DNA from 4 places in the Shinella zoogloeoides genome. Region 3 is predicted to be linked to each of the others. Evidence: predicted binding sites of a transcription regulator. Region 3 holds the regulator's gene; each other region holds the start of a gene.

Region 1 (7,208 bases), on a different replicon from region 3:
CGGAGGGTAAGGCCTACATGGGAGTAGTCCTCGACAACTTCATGCCCCGTCCGCATGGACGGCAGAGCAACCTCCGGTTCCTGCGCTTCGGCAATCTGCCGCGCCTCCCGCTCCGCAGCCGCGGTCCAAAGCGCGAGCGGCTCGTCGCGCAGCGCCTTGATTGCCCAGAGGGCGTGGCGTCGCTGAAGTTGCAGCGAGGCGAGGAACGCGTCCGCCTCGGCAAGCTGGACAAGCGCTGCCGTCGGTGCGCTGGAGCGACGCCACACATCATCGACGGAAGCGAAGGGCTCATCGGCGCGCGCGGCCACGATCCTGGCCGCGTCCGCCGTCGCCAGGCCTTTGACCATGCGCATGCCGAGGCGGACAGCTTTCAGGCTGCCGTCGCCAGCGTCCTCAAGCGTACAGTCCCAGCGGCTTAGATTGATGCAAACCGGCCGCACCTCGACCCCATGTTCGCGGGCATCGCGCACGATCTGCGCCGGCGCGTAGAAGCCCATGGGTTGGGAGTTCAGCAGGGCCGCGCAAAAGACATCCGGATGATGGCATTTCATCCAGGCCGAGGCATAGGCAATCAACGCGAAGCTGGCGGCATGGCTTTCCGGAAAGCCATAGGACCCAAACCCTTCCAGCTGAGAGAACGTGTGTTCGGCAAATTCCGCCGTGTAGCCGTTCTTCACCATACCGGCGACGAGTTTGTCCTTGAATCTCGAAACGCCGCCGGAGAATTTGAACGTGGCCATCGATTTTCTCAATTGGTCCGCCTCCCCGCCGGAAAAGCCGGCGCAGACCATCGCGACCCGCATCGCCGACTCTTGAAACAGCGGCACGCCGAGGGTCTTCGACAGCACGGCCTCCAGTTCAGGCGTCGGATAGTCGATCGGCTCCTTTCCCTCGCGGCGTCGAAGGTAGGGATGCACCATATCGCCCTGGATTGGGCCTGGCCGCACGATCGCTACCTGGATGACGAGATCGTAGAACGTCCGCGGTTTTAGGCGCGGCAACATCGACATCTGCGCCCGACTTTCGATTTGAAAGGTGCCGAGCGTATCGGCCTTGCGGATCATCGCGTAGGTCGGGTGATCTTCGGCCGGGATCGAAGCGAGGTCGCGCTCCTCACCCTTGTGGTCCCGCATCAGGGCAAAAGCCTTGGCCATGCAGGTCAACATGCCGAGCGCCAGTACGTCCACCTTCATGAACTTCAGCGCCTCGATGTCGTCCTTGTCCCATTCGATCACCTGGCGGTTATCCATGCGGGCCGGCTCGATCGGCACAAGGTCATCGAGCCTGTCCTGCGTCAGGACGAAACCGCCGGGATGCTGACCGAGGTGGCGGGGCGCGCCCATGAGCTGCTGCGCGAGCTCGAGGGTCAGTTTCAGGCGATAATCGGCAGCGTTGAGGTTATTTTCCGTCAGCTGACGTTCGGAAACCCCTTCCGACCAGCCCCAGATCCCCGACGACAATTGGCCGATCATGTCCTCCGGCAGACCCAATGCTTTACCGACGTCGCGCAGCGCGCCCTTGGCGCGGTAGCGGGTGACGGTGGCACAGAGGGCGGACCGACTCCGGCCGTAGGTCTCATAGATCCACTGGATGACCTCCTCACGCCGCTCATGCTCGAAATCCACGTCGATATCCGGCGGTTCGTCGCGCTCTTGGCTGATGAAGCGTTCAAAAAGGAGATCGTTGGTCTCCGGGTCGATGGAGGTGACGCCGAGGCAATAGCAAACCGCCGAGTTGGCCGCCGATCCCCTCCCCTGACAGAGGATGCCTTGTGACCGCGCGAAACGCACGATGGAAAAAACGGTCAGAAAATACGGCGCGTAGTTCATCGTCCGGATCAGTTCGAGCTCGTCCTGCAGGGATTTTCTGACCTTGTCCGGCACGCCTTCCGGATATCGGCCCGCGGCCCCTTCCCAGGTGAACTTGACCAGCGATTGTTGCGGGTCGAGACCGGGAACGATGGCCTCTTCCGGGTATTGGTATTGCAGCTCGGAAAGGTCGAAGCTGCAGCGTTCGACGATCTCCCGGCCGCGGGCGAGCGCTTCGGGATATTCAGCAAAGAGCCGATGCATCTCCTCCGGCGCTCTCAGGTATCTGTCGGCGTGACGCTCCCGATCAAACCCGACATCATCGATGGTCGTTCGTGTCCGGATGCAGCTCACCACGTCCTGGAGCTGTCGGCGGCCAGGCTCATGAAACAGCACGTCGTTGGTGACAACGGTGCGAACCTTGAAGCGCGCCGCCATGCTCGCAATACCGTGCAGGCGCAGACGATCGTTCGGCCGGCGCCGCAGGCACAGGCTGACATAGGCGCGATCACCGAACAGTTCAGCCATCTTGCGAAGCTGCATGGCGCATGCCTCATCGGCTTCATCCGGGACCAGCACGCCGATCATGCCGGCGGCGTGCTCGGAAAGGTCGGCGAAATCGATCAGGCAGTTGCCCTTGCCGCCGCGCGCCTTGCCGAGCGACAACAGGCGCGTCAGCCGCGAATAGGCCGGACGGTCCGTGGGATAGACGAGGATCGACATGCCGTCGGTGAGATCGAGCCGACACCCGACGACGAGGCGCACGCCGGTCGCCTTGGACGCCTCCCAGGCACGCACAATGCCGGCGAGACTGTTGCGGTCGACGACGCCGAGGGCATCGATACCGAGCGCGGCCGCGGTCGCGAACAGCTCGTCCGCGCTGGATGCCCCGCGCAGAAACGAGAAATGCGTCGTGACCTGCAGCTCGGCATAGCGCATCAGCCGAACACCCCGTGCAGGAACCACAGATGTGAACCGGTCTCCGGATCGATACCGTCGCCGGCGCGATAGACCCAGTAACGCTCGCCAAGCTCATCCTCGACCACGAAATAGTCCCTGACAGCCTGGAATTCGCGCGGCCGCATCCACCATTCCCCGAAAATGCGCTCCGGGCCGTCTGCGCGGACGACCTTGCGGCGCTTTCCGCGCCAGGTGAAGACCGCCGGCGGCTGGTCCGGCAGGAGCGCCATGACATCGATGCGTTCGGGGTTCGCTAGCAACCGCGACGGCCGTGGCCACTTGTTGGCCCATGTCTGGCCGATATCGGGTGCGGTCGCCGGTATTCGCCGAACGGAGCGTTCCGGAACGTCAGACGCGACCGGGGCGACCCGGAACAACCGATGACCGCGATTGCCGAGAATGTCGACGAGCGGCGTGATATCCGCGATCTCCTCCTCGACCAGCGAGGAGACCACCTGCCGCTCCTCCAGCGGCTCGGCGAAAACCGCGACGAGCACAAGCTTTTCGATGCCGAAACCGGGATCGATTTTCTCGATGCGATCGCACAGCAGCTTGGATAGGCGCGCCGGATCGCGCACCGGCTTGGCAAGACCGACGCGAAGATGCTGGCGCGTGTTGTCGACGCGGTGGATGACGAGGTCGCAGCGCCGTGCGCCAAGACCGTTTTCGGCAAGCTTGGCGGACAGCTGCCCGACCAGCCGCCGGACATATTTGGCGATGGTTTCCGGCGCGCCGATCGGCTCGGCGAAATTCTTCGAAACCTCCACCAGCTCGGGCGTGCGGATCGGCTCTATTGGCTCCGCCACCCGCCCGAACAACTGGTCGAGCCGGCGGGCGGGTTCCAGTCCGAAGCGAAGGGTCAGTGGCGCGCGCGGCATGGCGGAGAGCTGGCCCACCGTATCGATACCGAGAACACGAAGTCCTTGGATCGTCTCGGCCGGAAGCCGCAAGGCGAGGATGGGCAGGTCGACCACGGCTTTCGGCACATGCCCGACCGGAACCACCGTCGTCTCCGCCGAGATAAGCCGCGCGATGGCGTGCGAGGCGCCCCATGTGTCCGAGACGGCTGCCCGTGCCGTCAGGCCGTGGCCGCGCAGCCGATTGACCAGCCCAGAGATGAGAAGATCCTCGCCGCCCTGAAGATGGTCCGCGCCCTCGGTATCGATCACCAGACCGTCGGCGCCGTCGACGGCGACCACCGGGCTATATTGGCGGAGCGCCCAGAGCGCCAGCCGCTCGAGCGCGGCCGCATCCTCGACGGGCGCGGCGTCGATCATCAGGAGATCGGCAACCATGGCCTGCGCCTTGCTCGCCGGCATGCCGACGCGCAGGCCGAGTTTTGCGGCCGTCGGATCGGCCGCGGAGATCCAGCGCTTCGATCCGCGCCGCGCGATCACGACGAGCGGCTTGTCAGCCGGCAAGGCTTCGCCAGAGTGCCGTCTGATCCGTTCGGTCGCCAGATACGGGAAGTAGACAGATACGACCCTTGTCATCGGGGGCTCCAATTTCAAATTCGGCGCATTCGCCCGCCTTCACACGCATTATCTCCGCCAGCCAGCGCGCCCTCCCGACGCCGGCCACTGGCAATCGCTCCGACGGCAGGGTGCTGATGCGCCACCGCGTCGTCGAAGCCGTTGGCTGCCCATAATCCGACGCCTCGTTGTGTCGCCGCCATCGGCGCAGGACGATGCCCATGTTGCCGGTCTTCTCGGCCGCGAGCTGCAGCCGGCGGGACGCGGTCATCGACAGGCGGACCAGTTCGCCGACCACACAGGACAAGCCAGCGAAAGACAGCCCCTCCTCGAAGGCCGACAACACCTCCTCCTCCCGGTCGCTTTCGCAGAAGACGACGCGATCGGGATGCAGCCCTGCCTGCGAGATCGCCGGGAAAAACAGGTCCGGGCGCGTCATGCACCACAGCACCCTTCCCTTCGTCCGCGCGGCGACGCCTGCGGAAAACAGCGCCGCAGCCGCACCGTCGACAGTGCCGCCTCCTCCGCCGGCAACCTCGTGCAGCGCCCCGAAGGCCAGCCCTCCTCCAGGCAGTGCCCGGTCGATGTCCGGAACGCCGAACGGAAGCGTCTGCCTTGCGCGCTGCGCGCCGCCTTCGAGGCGGCCGATGCGCTCCCGCAGTTCCGCAAGGACAGGATTGAGGGCATGGTTGGCCACGGCAGAATTGTTGCTCCTTCAGGGTTTTCAGAGGGTCTTCAAGCTGATATGTTCATTATTTGTTCCGATTGGCGAAACGAGTCAATCGGGCCTCCGCCCCGGACGCCCCGCTGCCGCTAAGCCGTTGAAACGAATCCGTTAGCTGCATCAAGGGGATATCTGGTCGATGGAGGGTCAGGAAAATTTTCTTATGCGTGCTGGGGACAAATGGCGGCGGCTCATCTCGAAAAACTCAACGAACGCCAGCGCGAGGCGGTGGAACATGGCGTCGGCCTGCCCGACGGACAGACCGGCGGTCCGCTGCTGATCATCGCAGGCGCCGGGAGTGGCAAGACCAACACGCTGGCGCACCGCGTTGCGCATCTGATCGTCAATGGCGCCGATCCGCGCCGCATTCTGCTGATGACGTTTTCCCGCCGCGCGGCAACCGAGATGACGCGGCGGGTGCAAAGGATCTGCCGGCAGGTGCTCGGCGACAATGCCGCGATCATGACGGATGCGCTCGCCTGGGCGGGGACGTTCCATGGCATCGGCGCACGGCTGCTTCGCATGTATGCCGAGCAGATCGGGCTTGGTGTCGATTTCACGATCCATGACCGCGAAGACAGCGCGGACCTCATGAATCTCGTTCGCCATGAGCTTGGTTTTTCCTCAAAGCAAAGCCGGTTTCCCACGAAGGCTACCTGCATCGCGATCTATTCCCGGGTGGTGAACGCTGAGACATCGATCGGTGAGGTTCTGAAGACCGCCTATCCCTGGGCGCAAGAATGGGAACAGGAGTTGAAGGCGCTGTTCGCAGCCTATGTCGAGGCCAAACAGGCCCAGAACGTCCTGGATTACGACGACCTCCTCCTCTACTGGGCGCAGATGGTCTCGGACCCGGATCTGGCGGACGATGTGGGAGGCCGGTTCGACTATGTCTTGGTCGACGAGTATCAGGACACCAACCGCTTGCAGGCGGCCATCCTGATGTCGCTGAAGCCGGGCGGCCGCGGCCTGACCGTCGTCGGCGACGATGCTCAATCGATCTATTCGTTCCGCGCGGCCACCATCCGCAACATCCTCGATTTCCCGCAGGAATTCTCACCGCGGCCGGCCGACGTGATCACGCTCGACCGCAATTATCGGTCGACGCAGCCGATCCTGGCGGCCGCCAACGGCGTCATCGGCCTTGCGCGCGAGCGCTATACCAAAAACCTTTGGACCGATCGCACCTCCGAGCAGCGGCCGATGCTGGTGACGGTAAAAGATGAGGTCGACCAGGCTGCCTATATCGTGGAGCAGGTTCTGGCCGCCCGCGAGGTCGGCGTCGCCCTCAAACAGCAGGCCGTGCTGTTTCGCAGCTCGAACCACTCCAGCGCGCTGGAAATCGAGCTGACCCGCCGCAACCTGCCCTTCGTGAAGTACGGCGGCTTGAAGTTCCTCGATGCCGCGCATGTCAAGGACCTGCTCGCCGTCCTGCGCTTTACCCAGAACCCGCGCGACCGCGTTGCCGGTTTTCGTCTGCTCCAGCTTCTTCCGGGCATAGGGCCGCAGACGGCCAGCAAAATCCTCGACACGATCGCGGCCGATCCCGAGCCGCTCCAGTCGCTTGCCGAAATCCCGCCGCCGCCCAAGAGCGGCGACGACTGGCCCGCCTTCGTCACGCTGGTCACCGCCCTGCGCAAAGCCGAGGCCGGCTGGCCGGCGGAGATCGGCACGGTTCGGATGTGGTACGAGCCGCATCTCGACCGCATTCACGAGGATGCCGACACGCGTAAGGGTGACCTCCTTCAGCTCGAACAGATCGCCAGCGGTTATCTGAGCCGGGAACGTTTTCTGACGGAGTTGACGCTCGATCCACCCGACGCGACCAGCGACCAGGCTGGCGTGCCGCTGCTCGACGAGGACTATCTGATCCTCTCAACCATTCATTCGGCCAAGGGTCAGGAGTGGCGCTCCGTGTTCATGCTCAACGTCATCGACGGTTGCATCCCGTCCGATCTCGGCACGGGCACAACGGACGAGCTCGAAGAGGAACGGCGGCTGCTTTATGTCGGCATGACGCGGGCGCGCGACAGTCTGGCCCTCATCACGCCGCAGCGCTTCTACACCTACGGTCAGAATTCGCAGGGGGATCGCTACGTCTGCGCGCAAAAAACCCGTTTCATTCCCGCGACCCTGTTGCAGTATTTCGAGGTGGCGAGTTGGCCGAAGGTCGGCGCATCGGCCGCTGAACGGAGCACGCGAAACGTCCGGATCGATGTCGGCGCGCGAATGCGCTCGATGTGG
Region 2 (7,208 bases), 530 kb from region 3:
GCGCGCGCAGGCGCTCGTCGTCGCGGGTAAAGACCGCGTCCGCCGGCTCGGCCGCATCGAGGAGCTGGTGGGCGAGCGCGACGGCGGGGCCGCCCTGGCTCAGCCGGAAGAAGGCCCAGGCCCCTTCCTGGTAGCGATCGACGAGGCTCGCCTCGGCCAGCAGCTTCAGGTGGCGCGAGATGCGCGGCTGGGACTGGCCGAGGATATCGGTGAGATCGGTCACGGTAAGGTCGCCATGCGAGAGCAGCGCGAGCAGGCGAAGGCGCGTCGGCTCGCCCGCCGCCTTCAGGATCTCCACGATGTCGTCCAGTCCGAGTTTCTGCATGTCGCCCATGATCTTTCCAATCAAGACATAAAGATATGTTTATGTGATTAACTCGCGTCGCGCAAGAGCCAATCCGTGTCGCCGATCTTCCCATCAACAGGCCCAAAGAAAAACCCCGGCGAACCGGGGTTTCTCAAAAGGGCGATGACGTTTTCGCTCAGCGGGTCAGGCGCTTGTAGGCCTGGCTGCCGGGGTTGAGGGCGTCGGGGCCGAGGCGGCGCACCTTGTCTTCCTCATAGTCCTCGAAATTGCCTTCGAACCACTCCACATGGCCGTCGCCTTCGAAGGCCAGGATATGCGTCGCCAGACGGTCGAGGAACATGCGGTCGTGGCTGATGATGATCGCGCAGCCGGCGAAGTTTTCGAGCGCGCTTTCCAGCGCACCCAGCGTTTCCGTGTCGAGGTCGTTGGTCGGTTCGTCGAGCAGCAGCACATTGCCGCCGGCCTTCAGCATCTTGGCAAGGTGCACGCGGTTGCGCTGGCCGCCGGACAGGTTGCCGACCTTCTGCTGCTGGTCGCCGCCCTTGAAGTTGAAGGCGCCGCAATAGGCCCTGGAGTTCATGTCGAACTTGCCGAGCTTGATGACTTCGGCACCGCCGGAGATTTCCTCCCAGACCGTCTTGTTGCCGTCGAGCGCATCGCGGCTCTGGTCGACATAACCGAGCTGGACGGTGTCGCCGATGCGGATCGAGCCGGCATCGGGCTGTTCCTGGCCGGTAATCATCTTGAACAGCGTCGACTTGCCGGCGCCGTTCGGACCGATGATGCCGACGATGCCGCCCGGCGGCAGCTTGATCGACAGGTCGTTGATCAGCGTGCGGTCGTCAAAGCCCTTCTTGATGCCTTCCAGTTCGATGACCACGTTGCCGAGGCGCTCAGAGACCGGGATGATGATCTGGGCATCGCCGGGCCGGATGTTTTCGGCCGCATCGACCAGCTGTTCGTAAGCCTTGATACGGGCCTTGGACTTGGCCTGACGCGCCTTCGGGCTGGAAGCGATCCACTCCTGTTCGCGCGACAGCGCCTTCTGGCGCCCGGCTTCCTCGCGGCTTTCCTGCTTCATGCGCTTGGCCTTGGCCTGCAGGTAGGCGGAGTAGTTGCCTTCGTAGGGAATGCCGCGGCCGCGGTCGAGCTCGAGGATCCAGCCGGTCACGTTGTCGAGGAAGTAACGGTCGTGGGTGATCATCATCACGGCGCCCGGATAGTCGCGCAGGTGCTTTTCCAACCAGGCGATGGTCTCGGCGTCGAGATGGTTGGTCGGCTCGTCCAGCAGCAGAAGGTCGGGCTGCGACAGAAGCAGGCGGCAGAGCGCGATACGGCGGCGCTCACCACCCGACAGCACCGTGACGTCGGCGTCCTTCGGCGGGCAGCGCAGCGCTTCCATCGCCATCTCGACCTGCTGTTCGAGGTCCCAGAGGTTCTGGCTGTCGATGATGTCCTGGAGCTTGGCGCCCTCTTCCGCCGTCTCGTCGGAATAGTTCATCATCAGCTCGTTGTAGCGGTCGAGCACGGCCTGCTTGTCGGCCACGCCTTCCATGACGTTCTCGAAGGCCGTCTTGGTCGGGTCGAGCTTCGGCTCCTGCTCCAGGTAACCGACGGTCGCGCCTTCGGCGAGCCAGGCTTCCCCGGTATATTCCTTGTCCTGACCGGCGATGATACGAAGGACGGTCGACTTACCCGCGCCGTTCGGGCCGAGGATGCCGATCTTGGCATCGGGATAGAAAGACAGGTTGACGTTTTCGAGAATTTTCTTGGCGCCGTAGGACTTGTTGAGCCCCGACATGTGATAGATGAACTGACGTGCCATGTAAGCGTACTCCGCATTCGCAGGAAATTTGCCCGCTATGTAGGCGAATTCTCCGCCCGCGGCAATCAGCGAAAGCGCCAGCGCACAAGCCTTCTCCCGCAATTCCCCGAAGGCAGGGCCATCAGAAGCCAACCCTCCTGCCCCGCACGGCGCAAACCGCACCCGGCACCGTCACGGGACGGTGGGGAGTACCCGCCGAACGGCCCCTAGCCCGCCGACGCCATGCCCGTAAAACCTTCGGTGCAGCGCGATTTCGTCGGAGACGACCCGTCGATCAGCGCCGACAGCGTGCCCTCGCCGGCGGCAAGGCCGATGGTGAGGCCGATCACCATGGTCCGGTCGCCCGCCTTGCGGCAGGCAAGGCGCACCCGCTCGCCGGCCCCGGGGCCGAAGGCCTTGTCGAAGGCGGCGCGAACCTCGGCGAGCGTCAAGGTGCCGCCGGCCTTGCCGGTAAAGAGCGCCGGCACCGGCGAGGCATTGAGCTGGTCGAGCAGATCGAGCGAGCGGTCGTAATAGGCCTCCGCCGAGGCGGCGACGCAACTGCCGCTGCGCAGCCATTGCTGACGGTCGAGGCCGAGCCGCGCGGCAGGCATGGCCGCCATGAGGCGCTGCTTCGTCGCCACGGCGAGCGTGATGTCCGGCAGGTCCGTCCACTTGCCCTTGCGCGCCCGCTGCTTCAGGTCGGCCTCGATGCCGCAATAACTCTTGCGCACCTGGAAGCGGCTATGCAGCGAGAATTGCCTTGCAGCCGGCGATGTCGCGGAGAAATCTGCGCAGCCGCGGCTCTTCGGCCGCGCCGCGCAGTAACCCGGCTGCCAACTGAGGGAGAGGACTTCCCGCGTCCCGCCGCCGTCCGGCACGGACTGCGCCAGCGCGACCCCGGCAGCCAGCAGAAAGGAGATGCATGCGGCAAGAACGGAAAATGCAGCTTTCGTCTTCATGACCCAGCCCCCAAATGAGAACAAAACAAGATCATATACAACCTAAAACGAGAAAATTGCAACCATGAATCGGAAAAATCCCGAAATGCGAGAAGATAAGGAAAAATACACGCCGCATCCCGTTGTGTTTGCATGGCAAATCGCGTTGACCTTTGCCGAACGGGAGGAATGGTGGTGTTTTCAGAAGCCGGGACGCTGAAGAGTACAAGCGGGGCGACGCTCGCACTGCGTCATGAGCCGGCGCGCGGCGACGCACGCGGCATCCTCCTCCTCAGCCACGGCCTTGCCGAGCACAGCGCGCGTTATGCGGCCTTTGCCGCACACATGGCGGCGGAAGGTTTTCACGTCTATGCCCACGACCATCGCGGCCATGGCTTCACAACAGCGCCGGATGCGCCGCGCGGCCAGTTCGCACCGTGCAACGGCATCGGCCGCGTGATCGCGGACATGCGCGCCGTCAGGGACCATGCCGTCGCCCGGCATCCGGGCCTGCCGGTCGTGCTCTTCGGCCATTCGATGGGCGGGCTGCTGGCGCTCGCCTTCGCCGAGGCGCATCCGGCCGACATCGATGCGCTGGCCGTCTGGAATTCCAACCTCGAACCCGGCCTTGCCGGACGCATCGCGCAGGGCGTGCTGGCGGCCGAGCGCATGCTGAAGGGTTCGGACGTGCCGAGCGGCATCCTGCCGCGCCTCACCTTCGGCGCCTGGGGGAAATCCATCGCCGGCCGGCGCACGGCGTTCGACTGGCTGTCGCACGAGCCCGCCGAGGTGGACGCCTATATCGCCGATCCCCTCTGCGGCTTCGACGTCAACGTCTCCATGTGGATCGACATCTTCGCCGTGACCTTTGCCGGCGCCTCGGCCGACGGGCTCGCCCGCCTGCCGAAGCGTCTGCCCATCCATCTTGTCGGCGGCGACGAGGACCCGGCGACGGATCGCGGCCGGGCGACGCTGGCCTTTGCCGAACGGCTCAAGAAATCACGGCTTGAGGACGTCACGACGATGGTCTATCGCGGCATGCGTCACGAGACGCTGAACGAAAGCCCGGCGTTGCGCGATCCCGCCGTCGATGCCTTTGCCGGCTGGTGCCGGCGGGTCGTCGAGGAAAGGCGCCGGGTCCCGGAACACACATGAGCACATCCGCCGTCACGCCGTTGCGCAACGAGGTCAGCCTCGGGCTCCTTCTCATGGTGCTCTCGGTACTCGTCTCGCCGATCATCGACATCTTCGCCAAGCTCGCCGTCACCTCCGTGCCGGCGACGGAGATCACCTTCGTGCGCCTCCTGTTCCAGATGACGGTGCTGGGGCCGATCTGTCTGATGCGCGGCACGCTGCTCGACGTGACCCGGAAGAAGATGAGCCTGCATGCGGCGCGCGGCCTGCTGATGGCCATCACCATGATCAGCTTCGTCACGCCGCTTGCCGTCATGGAGGTGGCGGACGCCATCGCCATCTTCTTCGTCGAGCCGATCATCCTGACGATCCTCGGCTCGATCTTCCTCAAGGAGACGATCGGCTGGCGGCGCTATACGGCCTGCGGCGTCGGCTTCTTCGGCTCGCTGCTCGTCATCCAGCCGAGCTTGCAGGAGGTCGGCTGGATCGCGCTGCTGCCCGTGGTCGCCGCCTTCTCGCTGGCGCTGTTCTTCCTCTTGACCCGTCTGGTCGCACAGAAGGAGGACCCCTGGTCCATGCAGTTCTATGCCGGCCTCTGGGGCGCGCTCTTCGCCGGCATTCTGCTTCTTGTCGGCGGCAGGGCGGGCATATCCTTCCTGACGCCGGTCATGCCCGACATGGCGAACACGCTCTACATCGCCGGCGCGGCCGTCGCCGCCACCATTGCCGGCGTGCTCGGCGTCTATGCCTACCGTTCGGCGCCCGCCTCCACGCTCGCACCGCTGCAATATCTGGAGATCGTCTCGGCCACCATCCTCGGCTGGTGGGTGTTCGGCGACCTGCCGGACGCGCTGAAATGGCTCGGCATCGCCATTATCATCGGCTCCGGCCTCTACGTCATCTGGCGCGAGCGGCAGGTGGGCAAGACGGCGACCATCCCGCCCACCTCGACGCCGATCTGAAGCACGCAAAACCGCCCGGCATCATGTCAGTCTCAGCCGTCATGATGTCCCCGCCCGCTTCGGCTATCGTGCCCACCGGCTTTTTGTTATCCAAGGGAAAACGGGCGTAAAGGCCCGGCGGGCGCCTTTGCGCGTCCACCCTGGAGGAAGTGCACGATGGAGAAGTCGAACCTGCCGCTTGCCGGCATAAGGGTCATCGAGCTGGCGCGGGTGCTTGCCGGCCCTTGGGCCGGCCAGATGCTGGCCGACATGGGGGCTGACGTCATCAAAATCGAGAACCCGGACGGCGGCGACGACACGCGTGCCTGGGGCCCGCCCTTCGTCATGGGCAAGGACGGCGAGAACCTCTCGGCCGCCTACTACCACTCCACCAACCGCGGCAAACGCTCCATCGCCGTCGACCTCAAGACCGAGGAAGGCCGCGACATCGTCCACCGCCTGATCGCGACCGCCGACGTGGTAATCGAGAACTTCAAGGTCGGCGGGCTCGTCAAATACGGGCTCGACTACGAGAGCCTCGCGAAGAAGCATCCGAAGCTCGTCTATTGCTCGATCACCGGTTTCGGCCAGGACGGTCCCTATGCCGCCCGCGCCGGCTACGACTATATCGTGCAGGGCATGTCCGGCTTCATGTCGGTGACCGGCGCGCCGGACGGCGAGCCGATGAAGGCGGGCGTCGCCATCGCCGACATCTTCACCGGCATCTATGCCGTGACCGCTATCCAGGCCGCGCTCATCCACGTCATGAAGACCGGCATGGGCCAGCATGTCGACATGGCGCTGCTCGACGTTCACTCCGCCGTCATGGCGAACCAGAACATGAACTTCCTCGCCTCCGGCACGGCGCCGGCGCGGCTCGGCAATGCGCATCCGAACATCTCGCCCTACGAGGTCGTGCCGACCTCGGACGGGCACATCATCCTCGCCGTCGGCAATGACGGGCAGTTCCGCAAGCTCTGCGGCATCCTGAAGCTCGACGGCGTGGCGGACGATGCACGCTTTGCGACCAACCGCGCCCGCGTCGCCCATCGCGACGAGGTGCGCCGCCTCGTGACGGGCGCGACGGCCGCCATCGGCAAGGCCGACCTCCTGGCCGCCTGCGAGCGCGAGGGCGTGCCGGCCGGGCCGATCAATTCCATTGCCGAGACCTTCGACGATCCGCAGGTCAAGGCCCGCGGCCTGCGCATCGACCTGCCGGATGCGGACGGCAACAGCATTCCCGGCGTTCGCACGCCCATCGTCTTCTCCGGCACGCCGCTCACCTACGACCGCCCGAGCCCGCGGCTCGGCGAGCATACCGACGCCGTGCTGGCGGAACTCCATTCTCTCGAAGCAGGAAAGAAAAGCGCATGAAGACCGGTGGCCAGTTGATCGTCGACGCCCTCGTTGCCAATGGCGTCAAGCGCGTCGCCTGCGTGCCGGGCGAAAGCTACCTCGCCGTTCTCGATGCGCTGCACGACACGGATGTCGATATCCTCGTCTGCCGTCAGGAAGGCGGCGCGGCGATGATGGCCGATTGCTGGGGCCGGCTCACCGGCGAGCCCGGCATCTGCATGGTCACGCGCGGCCCCGGCGCCACCAACGCCTCGGCGGGCCTCCACATCGCCCGGCAGGATTCGATCCCGATGATCCTCTTCATCGGCCAGGTGCAGCGCGATGCGCGCGAGCGCGAGGCCTTCCAGGAAGTGGAGTACCGCCGCGCCTTCACCGAGGTCGCCAAATGGGTGGCCGAGATCGACGACGCCCGCCGCATTCCCGAATTCGTCACCCGCGCCTTCGCCGTCGCCACCTCCGGCCGCCCCGGCCCGGTCGTGCTGGCGCTGCCCGAGGACATGCTGACGGACACGGTCGAGACGGTCGAGCCGCAGGCCTATATGCCGGTGGAAGCCCATCCGGGCCGCAAGCAGGTGGAGGAACTGGCCGGCCTGCTGGAGAAGGCCGAGCGGCCGCTCGTCATTCTCGGCGGCACGCGCTGGTCCGGGGAAAGCGTCGCGGCCTTTGCGGACTTCGCCGAGCGCTGGTCGCTGCCGGTCGCCTGTTCCTTCCGCCGGCAGATGCTG
Region 3 (7,208 bases):
CAGCGGGCGATCGGCGCGGAGACGGTGGAGGCGCTGAGGCAGGCAGGGCTTGCCCATGTGCTCGCCATTTCGGGGCTCAACATGGTGCTCGCGGCTGGCACCTTCCTCGTCGGCGCGCGCATGGCGATGGCGCTGATCCCCGGCTTTGCCGAGCGGTATCCGTCGAAGAAGATCGCCGCCGCGGGCGCGCTCGTCATGGTGACGCTCTATATCCTCGTCTCGGGCGGGGCGATTTCGGCCGTGCGCTCGTGGATCATGATCTGCGTCATGCTGATCGCCGTGCTCTTCGGCCGCTCGGCCATCAGCCTGCGCAACGTGGCGCTTTCGGCTATCCTCATCCTGCTGCTGACGCCGTCGGCCGTCACCAATCCCGGCTTCCAGATGTCCTATGCGGCAACACTCGGCCTTGTCGCGGGCTATGCCGCCTGGCGGGAGCGGCCGGTGCGGACGGAGAGCCGGGGCGGGCCGTTCCAGCTCTTCGGCGGCGCGGCGGGCCGGTTCTTCGGCGGGCTTTTGCTCTCCTCGCTGATCGGCGGCTTTGCGACGCTGATCTATTCCATCGGCCACTTCCACCGCATTCCCGCCTATGGGCTTGCAGGCAACCTGCTCGCCATGCCCGTCATCAGCGTCATCGTCATGCCGTTCGGCCTGATCGCCGTGCTGCTGATGCCCTTCGGTCTCGACGCCATCCCCTTTGAGATCATGGGCAAGGGCATCGAATGGATGATCGCCCTGTCGACGTGGGTCGCCGGGTGGAAGGGCGAGATCGTGACCGGCCGCATTTCGCCGCTCGCATTCGTCCTCATCGGCGTCGGCGGCGGGCTGGTCTGCCTGCTGCGTACGCGGCTGCGCCATGCCGGGACGGTGCTCGTTCTCTTCGGGCTCGGCGTCGCCTTCTGGCCGGGCGGCCGGGCTGGGCCGGAAGTTCTGGTCTCCGAGGACGGCCGCCTCGTCGCCGTCCTGCGCGGCGACAGGGTTGCGACGAACCGCACGCGGCCGCCGGATTTCATCTATGACCAATGGCGCCGCGCCCTGCGGCTCGGCGATCTCGTGAAACCGGACATGCGCAAGACGGCAGGGCTGACGCTGGAGGAGGCGACGGAAGAAATGCCGGCCGTAGGAGAGCGCAAACGCCCCCGCCGCAAGGCTGATCGGCAGAAGGCTAAGGATGCCCTGTCCGCAGCCTTCGAGACTGCGGGGAAGCGCGGCGGCTTCGTGTGCGAGGCAAAGGCGTTCTGCGCCGCCATCTCGCCGAGCGGCTGGCGCGTCGTGGCGCTGGAAGACAGCGCCTTTCTCGGCACGGCCTGCGACGCCGCAGACCTCGTCGTCGTACCGTTTCCGCTGCGCATCGATACGTGCCGCTCGGGCGCCCGGCTGGTGACGGCCCGGCATCTGCGCCGGACGGGCGCTCTGGAAATCATGCCCGCGGACGGAATGGCAAACGCTTCCCTATCGCAAGCAACCTTCCTGCCGGCCGTCGAAACGCTCGACCGGCCCTGGTCGCGCCATCGCACCTATGACTGGCGCATCGGGCAGTTCGAAGCCGAACCGGCGATCAATGGTAGCGGCGGATGAGCCCGACGAGCTTGCCCTGGATCTTGACGCGATCCGGCCCGAAGATCCGGGTCTCGTAGGCGGGGTTGGCGGCTTCCAGCGCGATGGAGGCGCCCTTGCGGCGGAAGCGCTTCAGCGTGGCTTCCTCGTCGTCGACGAGCGCGACGATGATCTCGCCCGGATTGGCGGTGCTCGCATTGCGGATGATAACCGTGTCGCCGTCGAGAATGCCGGCCTCGATCATCGAATCGCCCTTGACCTCGAGCGCATAGTGGTCGCCGCTACCGATCATCTCGGCGGGGACGGTGATCTCGTGCGTGTTGTTCTGGATGGCGGAAATCGGCACGCCGGCGGCGATGCGGCCCATGACCGGCACGGAGACCGACGAGGACATTTCCTGTGGCGTGCGCTGAGGCGGGGCGGCGGGCGCGGGCTGCTTGCCACGGCTGCCTTCGATGACGGAGGGGGAAAAGCCGCGACGGGGCTGCAGGCTCGGGGAATAGGCGTCCGGCAGCTTGATGACCTCCAATGCGCGCGCCCTGTTGGGCAGGCGCCGGATGAAACCGCGTTCCTCCAGCGCCGTGATGAGGCGATGGATGCCGGACTTGGAGGCAAGGTCCAGGGCGTCCTTCATCTCGTCGAAGGACGGCGGAATGCCGGATTCCTTCATACGCTCATGAATGAACAGGAGCAGTTCCTGTTGTTTGCGCGTCAGCATGGCCTCTCCAGCGAGAATCGTGAAACAAATCCAGAACAGACACTATCTGTTCCATATGTGTTCCGCAAGAGGCCGAGGGAACAATAATACTGTTCAGGCGGTGGGATCGCGCAGCAGAAGGACTTCACAAGCCGCGCCTGCGGGCGCGGCCGGGGCATGCGGCAGGCGGACCAGCAGGCCTTCCGATGCGGCGAAGATTTTCATCATCGACGAATCCTGCTTGTCGAAGGGCTTGACGACAAGCTCGCCGTTCGCGCGGGCGATGCTTGCACGGATATAGTCTTGCCGGTGGTCGTTTTCCTTGAGCGGCACGGCGGCCACCGCTTGGCGCAGGCGGCTTGCCGGCGGCAGGTGGGCAAGGCGGCGGACGAGCGGTTCGAGGAAGAGCAGAGCGCAGACGAGGCTGGAAACCGGATTGCCGGGCAGGCCGACGACCTGGACGGCGCGGAGGCGTCCGACCATCAGCGGCTTGCCGGGGCGCATGGCGATGCGCCAGAAATCGAGTTCCATGCCGGCTTCGCCGAGCACGGGCTGCACGAGATCGAAATCGCCGACCGAGGCGCCGCCAAGCGTGACGAGCACGTCGATATCGCGCGCTAGCGCGCCACGCACCGCTTCGAGGATCGCCTGCTTGTCGTCGGCGACGATGCCGAGGTCGACGATTTCGGCGCCGGCCGCGCGGGCGAGGGCGCCGACGCCGTAGGTATTGGACGCGATGATCTGGCTTGCGCCGGGCGGTGTTCCGGGCGTGACGAGCTCGTCGCCGGTCGCCAGCAGTGCGACGCGCGGGCGGGCGTAGACCGTGAGTTCGGGGTGGTTCATCGCGGCGGCGACCGTCAGGCGGCCGGGATCGAGCACGGCGCCGGCCTTCAGCACCACCTCGCCTTCGGTAAAATCCTGGCCGCGCGGGCGGATATGGCGGCCCTTCGGCGTGAGATAGGTTGTGCGGATGCGGCCGCCCTCCAGCACCTCCGCATCCTCCTGCAGAAGCACCGTATCAGCAAAGCCGGGGAGCGGGGCGCCGGTGAAGATGCGCACGGCCTCGCCGGGGCCGGCGGTTCCCTCGAAGGCATGGCCGGCGGCCGAAGTGCCGACAACGCTGAGGACTGAACCCAGTTCGGCGATGTCCGCGTGGCGGACGGCGTAGCCGTCCATGGCGGAATTGTCGAAGGGCGGCTGGGTGAGGCGGGCGGCGATATCTTCCGCCAGCACGCGGCCCTCTGCCTGGTGCAGGGGAACCCTCTCCGTCCGTTGCATCGGCTTTGCGGCCGTCAGAAGGCGTTCGAGGGCGTCGGCAACGGGCAGAAGCGACATCAGGTGTCTTCCCGCTTGTAATCGCCGGAGCGGCCGCCGGATTTTTCGCGCAGCCGCACGCCGCCGATTTCCATCTCGCGGTCGGCCGCCTTGGCCATGTCGTAGATTGTGAGGCAGGCGACGCTGACGGCGGTCAGCGCCTCCATCTCGACGCCGGTACGCCCGGTCAGCTTCGCCATGGCCTCGACCCTGAGACCGGGCAGGGCGCGGTCTTCGCGGATTTCCACCGACACCTTGGTCAGCATCAGCGGGTGGCAGAGCGGGATGAGGCTGGACGTCTGCTTGGCGGCCATGATGCCGGCAAGACGCGCCGTGCCGATCACGTCGCCCTTCTTGGCATCGCCCTTGAGGATCAGGTCGAGCGTTGCCGGCGCCATACGGATGGAGCCTTCGGCGACGGCGATACGGACCGTTTCCGCCTTGTCGCCGACATCCACCATGTTGGCTTCGCCCGACGCATCGATATGGGTGAGCGTGCGATCGTCGCCCGTCATCATTCCGCTGCCAGCATGCCGGCCTTGCCGGTCAGGAGTTCATGCGTCGCGGCCGCTACGTCGTCCTTGCGCATCAGGCCTTCGCCGACGAGGAAGGTGGAAATGCCGACCTTGCCGAGGCGTTCGCAGTCGGCATGGGTGAAGATGCCGCTTTCGCCGACGAGCAGCCGGTCGTCCGGCACCATGCGGGCCAGCGTCTCCGAAACGGCGAGATCGACCTCGAAGGTGCGCAGGTTCCGGTTATTGACGCCGACGAGCTTGGATTTCAGCTTCAGTGCGCGTTCCATCTCCTCTTCGTCATGGACCTCGATCAGGACGTCCATGCCGAGCGAGAAGGCGGCGTCTTCCAGCATCTTCGCCGCATCGTCGCTGAGCGAAGCCATGATGAGGAGGATGCAGTCCGCCCCCCAGGCGCGGGCTTCCAGCACCTGGTAGCTGTCGAACATGAAGTCCTTGCGCAGCGCGGGCAGCGCGCAGGCTTCACGCGCGGCGGTCAGGAATTCCGGGGCGCCTTGAAAGCTCGGCGTGTCGGTCAGCACAGAAAGACAGGCGGCACCGCCCGCCTCATAGGCCTTCGCGAGCGCCGGCGGGTCGAAATCCGGGCGGATGAGGCCCTTGGAAGGGCTTGCCTTCTTGATCTCGGCGATCAGGCCGAAGCGGCCTTCGGCCTTCCTGCCCTTGAGGCTCGCGAAGAAGCCGCGCGGCGGCTCCTGGTCGCGGATGCGGGCGCGAAGCTCTGCGGGCGCGACGCGCGCCTTCGCGGCGGCGATCTCGTCCAACTTGTAGGCTTCGATCTTCTTCAAGATATCGGTCATGGCCAATCCTACTCCGCCGAAGCTTCGTTGGAAACCGAGACAAGGCGTTCCAGCACGGTGCGGGCGCGGCCGCTTTCGAGCGCTTCGGTCGCAAGCTTCATGCCCTCGCCAAGCGTCTGCGCCTTGCCGGCAACGACCAGCGAGGCGGCGGCGTTGGCAAGCGAGATGTCGCGATAGGGCATGTGCGCACCGCCGAGAACGGAGAGGAGGGCGGCGGCATTGTGCGCGCCGTCGCCGCCGCGAAGGTCGTCGAGCGCGACTTGCGGCAGGCCGAAATCGGCGGGCGTCAGTTCGAAGGTGCGGATCTTGCCGTCCTCCAGCGCCGCGACCTGCGTGGTGCCCGTCGTGGTGATCTCGTCAAGGCCCTCGCCATGCACGACCCAGATGCTTTCCGAGCCGAGATCGCGCATCACTTCGGCGATCGGCACCAGCCATTGCGGCGCGAAGACACCGAGAAGCTGGCGCTTGACGCCGCCGGGATTGGAAAGAGGGCCGAGCAGGTTGAAGATCGTGCGCGTGCCGAGTTCGACGCGCGAGGGGCCGACATGCTTCATCGCGGGATGGTGGAGCTGGGCGAACATGAAGCCGAGGCCGGCATCGTGTACGCAGCGGGCGATCTCCGCCGGGCCGATGTCGAGCTTGACGCCGAGGCAGGAGAGGGCGTCCGCGGTGCCCGACTTGGAGCTGAGCGCCCGGTTGCCGTGCTTGGCGACGGGGACGCCGGCGCCCGCCACGATGATCGCCGCGAGCGTCGAGATATTGTAGGTGCCCGCGCCGTCGCCGCCGGTGCCGACGATGTCGATGGCGTCAGTCGGCACGGCGACCGGCAGCATGCGGGCGCGCATGGAGCCGACGGCGCCGTAGATCTCGTCCACGGTTTCGCCACGCACGCGCAGAGCCATCAGGAAGCCGCCGATCTGCGAGGGCGTGGCCGCGCCCGACATGATGATCTCGAAGGCGCCGCGGGCCTCCTCGCGGTCGAGCGCGTTGCCGGCGGCGACCTTGGCGATATAGGATTTCAGGTCGGACATGCGGTTCCTTCCTCCCTTATCGCGCGATGCTCTGCTCGGCGAGCGTGCGGTTGATCGAGACGCCGTAGGCCGTCTGCAGCGAGTTGACCATCTGGTCGAGGATATCGTCGCCGCTGGCGCGCGCGACGGCCGCGATCTGCTGGTCTTCGTTGGAAAGGGCATCGGTGGCCGTGTCCGCGTTCACTTCGGTCACCTTGAGAAGGATCTGGCCTTCGCCATCGACGCCGGGCGTGTTGGCGACGTGGCCGACGGCGCCTCCAAAGGCAGCGGCGACGGCCGCCGGGCCGAGGACCGGATCCTGTGCACCGCGATGAACACCCGTCTTGTTTTCGACGACCATGCCGAGTTCGGTGGCGATCGCGGCGAGGTCGCCGCCCTTGCGCACGCGCTCGGCCAGCTCTTCCGCCTTCTTGGCGAGCGTCTGGCGCTGCTGTTCGGCCGTCCAGTCGGCGACGACGCGCTCGCGCACCTCGTCCAGCGTGCGGTCGCGATCGGGAATCACGTCGAGCACTTCGAACCAGGCATAGCCTTCGCGGCCGACATTGAGCGGCTGGGTTTCCATGCCGACTTCCGTCTTGAAGACCTCGCCGAGAAGGGCGGCCTCTTCCGGCAGGCCGTTGATCTCCTCGCCCTTCTGGTCGTTGCCCTGGGCATCGGCGGCATCGACCGTCACGGCCTTCAGGTTGTTCTTCGCGGCCGCCTCGGCAAGGGTGAGGCCCTCGGCGCGGCTGTCCTCGATGCGGTCATGGACGGCGAGGATGCCGTCGGCCGCCTCGGAGAGCGCAAGCTCGTTGCGCAGCTCTTCCTTCACCTCGTCGAAGGTCTTGAGGGTTTCCGGGCGGATGTTCGTCACGCGCAGGATGATCGGGCCAAAAGTGCCGTCGATGACCGGCGTCGTGCCGCCGTTGGCGGCAACCGCGAAGGCGGGTTCAGCCAGCTTCTGGTCCGGCACGTTCGCCTGCGTGAAGTCGCCGAGCAGGACGTCCGTCGAGGTCTTGCCTTCCTCGGCGACGATGGCATCGAACGTGGTGCCCGAGGCGAGCTTGGCAGCCGCTGCGTCCGCGGCGGCGCGATCCTTGAAGGTCAGCTGCTCGATGGTGCGCGTTGCCGGCGTGCGGTACTTTTCCTTGTTCTTCTCGTAATCGGCCTTGAGCGCCTCGTCGGTGATGGCGGCGGTGTCCATGATGTCCTTCGGCTCGAGCGAGACATAGACGAACTTGCGGTATTCCGGTGCGCGGTATTTAGCCTTGTTCTGCTCGAACCAGGGGGCGAGCACGTTGTC
Region 4 (7,208 bases), 350 kb from region 3:
CGGTTTCAGGCGGCTGCGGCCACGACCCGGTTGCGGCCCGACCGCTTGGCCTCGTAAAGCGCCGTGTCGGCCCGTTTCAACAGGGCGTCCGGGTTGTCGCCCGCCGGCAGCATGGACGCGGTGCCGAGCGAGGCGGTGACTGACAGGAAAACGTCCGTGCCGGGAACGCGGAACGGCTCCTGCTCGACGATCATGCGCAGGCGCTCCGCCACCCCTGCCGCCATGTCGGCGGACGTATCGGGCATGACCAGCACGAACTCCTCGCCGCCATAGCGGCAGGCAAGGTCGGCGCCGCGCACGGCGGAGCGGACCCGATTGGCGAATTCGCGCAACACCGCATCGCCGGCATCGTGGCCATAGGTATCGTTGACGAGCTTGAAGCGGTCGATATCCGTGATGCAGACCGAGAGGGGCCGGCCGCGCGCGGACGCTCGGTCGATCAGGAGCTTCATGTGGTTGTCGAGATAGCGGCGGTTGTGCAGCCCCGTCAGGCCGTCGGTGACGGCAAGCTCGATCGTTTGTCGCACGCTGGCGCGCAGGCGGTCGTTGCAACGCTTGCGGCGGATCTGGGTGAGGCTGCGGGCGATCAGCTCGTTCGGATCGATCGGTCGCATGAGATAGTCGGTCACGCCGAGGTCGAGCGCCCGCACGATGAGGTCGTCGTGACCCTGTTCGGCGATCAGGAGGATCGGCAGGAAGCGCGTGCGCTCCAGCGAGCGCAGCTGCGAGCAGAGGCGCAGCGGATCGTAGTCCTCGAAATTCGCGTTGACGATCACCAGCTCGTAATTGCTCTCGGCCGCCTGGAACAGGGCCGCCTGCGGATCGGACATGCAGGTCACGTCGGCGATCGGCTTCAGGGACCGCGCGATACGCTCCTGCGAGCTGGCGCGCCCGTCGACGAGAAGCACATCGCCCGGCTCGTCGCCCAGATGGGTATCCAGCCCCTCCTCCATGGAGATGGCGCGCGCGGTCGCCGAGCGCATGCGCAGCTCGTCCGTCAGCGTCTTGAGCCGGACGAGGCTTTTGACCCGCGACATGAGCTGCAGGTCGTTGACCGGCTTGGTGAGGAAATCGTCGGCGCCGGCCTTGAGGCCACGCACGCGGTCCGACGGCTGGTCGAGCGCCGTCACCATGACGACGGGGATGTGCGCGGTACGCGGATTGGCCTTCAGCCGCTCGCAGACCTCGAAGCCGTCGATGCCGGGCATCATGACGTCGAGCAGGATGAGATCGACCTGGGTGCGCTCGCAGATGGACAGGGCGTCGTAGCCGTTCTCGGCCGTCAGCACGTCGAAATACTCCGCCAGCAGCCGCGCTTCGAGCAGCTTCACATTGGCCGGAATGTCGTCAACGACGAGGATGCGTGCTGTCATGCCCTTCTTCGCCTCATGCGTCGCCGAGATAGGTCTTGATGGTCTCGATGAATTTCGGCACCGAAATCGGTTTGGAGACATAGGCCTCGCAGCCGCCCTGCCGGATCCGCTCCTCGTCGCCCTTCATCGCGAAGGCCGTGACGGCGATCACCGGGATGACGTGCAGCTCGTCGTCCTCCTTCAGCCACTTGGTGACTTCCAGGCCCGAAACCTCCGGAAGCTGGATGTCCATCAGGATCAGGTCCGGCCGGTGTTTGCGTGCGAGATCAAGGGCTTCCATACCGTTCCGGGTCTGGATGGTCGTATAGCCGGACGCCTCGATGAGGTCCCGGAAGAGCTTCATGTTGAGCTCGTTGTCCTCGACAATCATGACCTGTTTGGGCATCGTTTGTCCCTGTCCCTCTGACCGGCCTTGCAACCTGCCCTAAGATAGATAAGTTGCGGCAAGCCGAAATCACCCAGCCCGACCGCAGTCACGTTAGCGTCACTTGGTTGATTAAAAGGTAAATTTCCCGAGGAAAAACGATGAAAAGCCAAAAAGATACACCCGCGTTGCAGGACGCGGAAGCAACTGCCGTCGCCATCCTCGGCTGGCTTGCGGGCGAACCCGAATTGCTTTCCCGTTTCCTCGCCCTCACCGGCGTCGCGCCGTCGGAAGTGCGCCATGCTGTCGGCGATCCCGGCTTCCTCGCCGGCCTCGTCGATTTCCTGATGGAACACGAGCCGACGCTGCTTGCCTTCAGCGCGGCGACGGGCGTCACGCCGGAGGCCGTCGTGCGCGCCCATGCGGTGCTTTCCGGCCCTGCCGGCGACGACGATTTCTGATATGCCGGCCGCGCGAGGCGGCTCCATGCCTGCCTGTGTACTGTCATGCGTTCGACCCGAGCGACTATTGAGACTCACGAACTTACGCAGTAATGTCGCGATGTTCAATATTTGTTCCCAACCATGAGCATCGCCGCCACGCGTTTTCCGGGCTTCTGTCGCGACTGCCTTGCCGGGCAGCCCGCCGGCCTGCGCCGTTGCCGGGCCTGCGGCAGCCCGCGCCTCGTCTATCATGACGAGCTCTACAGCCTGACGCTCGCCCATATCGATTGCGACGCCTTCTACGCCTCGATCGAGAAGCGCGACAATCCGGACCTTGCCGACAAGCCGGTCATCATCGGCGGCGGCAAGCGCGGCGTCGTCTCCACGGCCTGCTACGTCGCGCGCATTCACGGCGTGCGCTCGGCCATGCCGATGTTCAAGGCGCTGGAAGCCTGCCCGAACGCCGTCGTCATCAAGCCGGACATGGAGAAATACGTCACCGTCGGGCGCCAGGTGCGCACGATGATGCAGGAGCTGACGCCGCTCGTGCAGCCGCTCTCCATCGACGAAGCGTTCCTCGAATTGAAGGGCACGGAGCGGCTGCACCACGATCCCCCTGCCCGCGTGCTCGCACGGTTCGTCCAGCGGGTGGAGAAGGAGGTCGGCATCACCCTCTCGGTAGGGCTTTCCTATTGCAAGTTCCTCGCCAAGGTCGCCTCGGACCTCAACAAGCCGCGCGGCTTTTCCGTCATCGGCGAGGCCGAGGCACTCGGCTTCCTGCGTGACAAGCCGGTGCGCCTCATCTGGGGCGTCGGAAAGGCCTTCGCCGAAACGCTGGAGCGCGACGGCATCCGCAGCGTCGGCCAGCTCCAGACCATGGAGGAAACCGACCTGATGCGCCGCTACGGCATCATGGGCAAGCGGCTTTTCAACCTCTCGCGCGGGCAGGACGACCGGGAGGTGCACCCGAACGACCCGGCCAAGAGCGTTTCGGCGGAAACCACCTTCTTCGACGATATCGGCGGCTATGACGAACTGGTCACGCATCTGCGCCGGCTTAGTGAAAAGGTCGCCGCACGCCTGCGCAAATCCGGCATTTCGGGCCATACGGTCGTGCTCAAGCTGAAGACCGCCGACTTCAAGAGCCGCACGCGCAACCGCAAGCTGGAAGACCCGACCATGCTTGCCGACAGGATCTTCCGCACCGGCCTGGAGCTGCTGCGCAAGGAGGTGGACGGCACGAAGTATCGGCTGATCGGCATCGGCGTCAGCGATCTTGCCGATCCCGATCGCGCCGACCCGCCGGACCTTGTCGATCCCGCCGCCGCCCGGCGCGCCGCGGCCGAGGCCGCAATGAACATGCTGCGCGACAAATTCGGCAAGGCGAGCGTCGAGACGGGCTATACGTTCGGCAAATCCGGCCCCGAGCGCTTTCACGGAAAGTTGACATTCAAGACCGCCGGAAAAATCGACGATCCCACCGAATAAATCCCGGCAAGCCGGCGTTCTTCCCTGCATCGGGATGGCATGGGATCAGGCAGTAACCCAAACGCATCAAGCCTTCTTTAAGCGAGATGCACTACGCTCCCTGCCGGTTTGTATTGCGTACGGATGGGTAGCATGAAGTTTCGCCTTGCGACTGGCATGAGCATATTGGGCCTGATGCTGAGCTGCGCCACCGCGCTCGGGGGAACGCTGGAAGGCCCGCTGCAGATCATGGTCTCGAAGGACCTGCAGGAGCTGAAGATCTATGATGGCGGCGTGGTGGTGGCCACCTCGCGCGTTTCCACCGGCAAGGCCGGTCATTCGACGCCGACGGGCATCTTCTCCATCCTCGAGAAGAAGCGTTCGCACTTTTCTAACATCTATGACAACGCGCCGATGCCCTTCATGCAGCGGCTGACCTGGTCGGGCATAGCGCTGCACGCCTCCAACAGCGTGCCGTCCTATCCGGCCTCACACGGATGTGTCCGCCTGCCGAACGATTTTGCCAAATCGCTGTTCGGCCTCACGCGGCGCGGCGGCCATGTGCTGATCACGGACCGCGAGATCGCGCCGCAGCGCATCGTGCATGCCCTGCTGTTCAAGCCCTCCGTCGTGGTGCCGGATACGCCGCTGCTCTTTAATGCCGGCCTGCGCCCGGCCCTGATCGAGGCGGGCGGCAAGAGCGTCGAAGTGGCGATGACCGATCCGAAGCCGTCGGTGCTGACGCCGATCGTCCAGAGAACCGAGCAGGACCCCATCCGCATCCTCATCACCCGCCGCGGCGAACGCGAGATGCTGATCGACCTGCAGACGCTGCTGACCTCGCTCGGCTATGATGCCGGCGTGCCGGACGGGCGCCATGGCAAGCAGACCGTCACGGCCATCCGCGCATTCCAGCTTGCCGAAGGCCTCAAGGAAGACGGCATGGTGACGCCGGAACTTCTCGCCGCCGTCTATGCCAAGGCCGGCAAGGGCACGCCGCCGAACGGCCAGATCCTCGTGCGCCAGAAGTTCAAGCCCGTCGTCGAGGAGCCGATCACCATCCGTGATCCGCACATCGCGCTAGGCACCCATTTCCTGCTCGCCCGCGAGGTCGATGCCGACAAGGGCAAGGCCGAATGGTATGGCGTGAGCATGGACAACCAGCTTTCGCCCGCGACGCTGAAGCGCCTCGGCATCACCACCGAGGCGGATGCAGCCGCACCGGACGCCATTGCCAGGACGCTCGACCGCTTCGACATTCCGCAGGACATGCGCACCCGCATTTCCAGCCTGATGGGCGAAGGCGCCTCCCTCTCCATCTCCGACATAGGCCTCGGCCCGGAAACCGGCGACGGCACGGATTTCATCACCGTGACGCGAAAGGTGCAGAAGGCCGATGCCTCGGCGGTGCAGAGGGTAAAGAAGAAGAAAAAGAAGAAGTCTTCAGTTACGGTTGTGAACTGAAATCGAGGGTAAAGCCTCGCGCCCTATGAGGACGCCAACGGGCGCGAGCGCCATGCCTCGATTATTGTTGCCACGACGGAATCACTCGGCTGTGTCGTATCGACCTCGATGTCGTATTGGCAGTAGTCGTGCGTTTTCAGGTGATACCGGGCTTCACCGATCGCGCGGTCGCCACGCTCGCGCTCACGCCGCTCTATCTCGGCAAGAGGGGCATGCACGCCCACCCAGAAAGTATCAAAGGGCGTGAACAGGTTCTTTAGCTGCTGAGCCCAGTGGGACTCCTCGACGATATGTTCGACGAGGATATCATTGCCCGCTTCGGCAAAAGAGACGATCGAGCGATGAAAGCCGTCAAAGAACCTGGCGCGTTCATCCCGAAGTCCGGCGTCCCGCGCCTTTTGTCTGATGGCCCGGAAACCGCCCTCTGCGAGCTGGTCCGAAGCGTAGTAGCAGAAGGGTTCAGCCATTGCCGCCCGGAGAGCCTTGGCGAGCGTTGTTTTCCCCGAACTCGAAGTGCCGTTCAATAGAATGATGCGACCACGCTGCATGCCGGCTTTCTTCCAATCGTGCCGAGAATTGTCCAAAAGCGGAGGCGCTCCCTCAGACCAGTTCCACATCCAGCACGCCCGGCGTCGAGCGCATGGCGGCGGCGATTTCGGGGGAGATGCGGAAGCGTTCGTTCAGCTCCACCTCGATTTCGCGCTGGCCGCTGTCCTTGATGACGATGAAGGAGACGAGGCCGTCGCCCTTGGTGTTGAGATGGGCCGCGACGGAGCGCAGCGGGCCAGAATCACGGACATAGACGCGTAGCGCCTTCTGGGTGTGAAGCGATTCCTCCTCAAGCGAGCGCAGCGTCTGGATGCGCAGGCCGATGCCCTCCGGCCGCTCTTCCGCCTGCACGGTCATCACCAGCGATTTGCCCGCCTCGAGCAGGTCGCGGTACTGGTTGAGCATTTCGGAAAACAGCACCGCCTCGAACTGGCCGGAGGAATCCGAGAAGGCGACGATGCCCATCTTGTTGCCGGTGCGCGTCTTGCGCTCCTGCTTCGAGGTTACCGTGCCGGCAAGGCGGCCGGCGGTGGCGCCGCGCTTCACCGCGGCGGAAAAGTCGCCGAAGGTCTGCACGCGCATCTTGGCGAGGATCGGCGCATAGGTATCGAGCGGATGCGCCGACAGGTAGAAGCCAAGCACCTGGAATTCGCGGTGCAGCTTCTCCGAGGCGAGCCAGGGCGTGTAGGCGGGCAGCGTGATCACCTCCGGCCCTGTCGCAGCGCCCATGCCGAAAATATCGCCCTGCCCGCTCGCCTTGTTCTCCTGCGCGCGCTGGGCGGCGCCCAGCAGGCGGTCGAGGCCGGCGATCATGGCGGCGCGGTCATGGCCGAAACAATCGAAGGCGCCGGCGACGATGAGGCTTTCGAAGACGCGGCGGTTGACGAATTTCGGGTCGATGCGCGTGCAGAAGTCCTCGAGCGACTTGAAAGGCGCATCGCCGCGGATCTGCACGATGTGCTGCACCGCCGCCTCGCCCACGCCCTTGATGGCCGCGAGCGCATAGTAGATGCGGTTCTCGCCGGTCTCGAAATGGGCGAAGGACGTCTGGATGGAGGGCGGGATGACCTCGATTCCGAGACGGCCGGCATCCTGCCGGAAATCGTTCAGCTTGTCCGTATTGGACATATCGTAGGTCATCGACGCGGCGAGGAATTCGACCGGGTAATGCGCCTTCAGATAGGCCGTCTGGTAGGAGACGATGGCGTAGGCGGCGGCGTGCGACTTATTGAAGCCGTAGTTCGCGAACTTGGCGAGGAGGTCGAAGATGAGATCGGACTGCGGCTTGGACACGCCGTTCTTCACCGCGCCCTCGACGAAGCGGGCGCGCTGCTTGTCCATCTCCTCCTTGATCTTCTTGCCCATGGCGCGGCGCAGAAGGTCGGCCTCGCCGAGCGAATAGCCCGACAGGACCTGGGCGATCTGCATCACCTGTTCCTGGTAGACGATGACGCCCTGCGTTTCCTTCAGGAGGTGGTCGATCATCGGATGGATCGACTCGATCTCCTCCTCGCCGTGCTTGCGGGCGTTGTAGACCGGGATGTTCTC

The links. The regulator LexA, encoded in region 3, represses DNA repair genes until DNA is damaged. The targets are predictions, from matches to a motif close to TGTTCNNNNTGTGTTCNG.
Region 1: a site for LexA is predicted at 4,987-5,004, ahead of Q9316_RS24635 (ImuA family protein). Genes of this name have one in related genera too.
Region 2: a site for LexA is predicted at 3,090-3,107, ahead of Q9316_RS11690 (ribonuclease). Genes of this name have one in related genera too.
Region 4: a site for LexA is predicted at 2,300-2,317, ahead of Q9316_RS07215 (DNA polymerase IV). Genes of this name have one in related genera too.

The regions. Positions count from the first base shown of each region.
Region 1 is NZ_CP132313.1:382,476-389,683, forward strand. Features, by position in the region: gene Q9316_RS24625 (error-prone DNA polymerase) at 1-2,747, opposite strand, end outside; gene Q9316_RS24630 (Y-family DNA polymerase) at 2,747-4,261, opposite strand; gene Q9316_RS24635 (ImuA family protein) at 4,179-4,937, opposite strand; gene Q9316_RS24640 (ATP-dependent helicase) at 5,145-7,208, shown strand, end outside.
Region 2 is NZ_CP132311.1:2,144,483-2,151,690, forward strand. Features, by position in the region: gene Q9316_RS11680 (ArsR/SmtB family transcription factor) at 1-334, opposite strand, end outside; gene ettA (energy-dependent translational throttle protein EttA) at 483-2,132, opposite strand; gene Q9316_RS11690 (ribonuclease) at 2,339-3,073, opposite strand; gene Q9316_RS11695 (alpha/beta fold hydrolase) at 3,248-4,207, shown strand; gene Q9316_RS11700 (DMT family transporter) at 4,204-5,148, shown strand; gene Q9316_RS11705 (CaiB/BaiF CoA transferase family protein) at 5,305-6,501, shown strand; gene Q9316_RS11710 (thiamine pyrophosphate-binding protein) at 6,498-7,208, shown strand, end outside.
Region 3 is NZ_CP132311.1:1,618,603-1,625,810, reverse strand. Features, by position in the region: gene Q9316_RS09160 (ComEC/Rec2 family competence protein) at 1-1,575, shown strand, start outside; gene lexA (transcriptional repressor LexA) at 1,556-2,272, opposite strand; gene Q9316_RS09150 (molybdopterin molybdotransferase MoeA) at 2,366-3,586, opposite strand; gene moaC (cyclic pyranopterin monophosphate synthase MoaC) at 3,586-4,080, opposite strand; gene trpC (indole-3-glycerol phosphate synthase TrpC) at 4,080-4,895, opposite strand; gene trpD (anthranilate phosphoribosyltransferase) at 4,904-5,926, opposite strand; gene Q9316_RS09130 (peptidylprolyl isomerase) at 5,943-7,208, opposite strand, start outside.
Region 4 is NZ_CP132311.1:1,264,509-1,271,716, reverse strand. Features, by position in the region: gene Q9316_RS07230 (PleD family two-component system response regulator) at 6-1,373, opposite strand; gene Q9316_RS07225 (response regulator) at 1,387-1,758, opposite strand; gene Q9316_RS07220 (DUF3572 domain-containing protein) at 1,899-2,198, shown strand; gene Q9316_RS07215 (DNA polymerase IV) at 2,322-3,668, shown strand; gene Q9316_RS07210 (L,D-transpeptidase family protein) at 3,801-5,111, shown strand; gene Q9316_RS07205 (chloramphenicol phosphotransferase CPT family protein) at 5,135-5,659, opposite strand; gene dnaE (DNA polymerase III subunit alpha) at 5,712-7,208, opposite strand, start outside.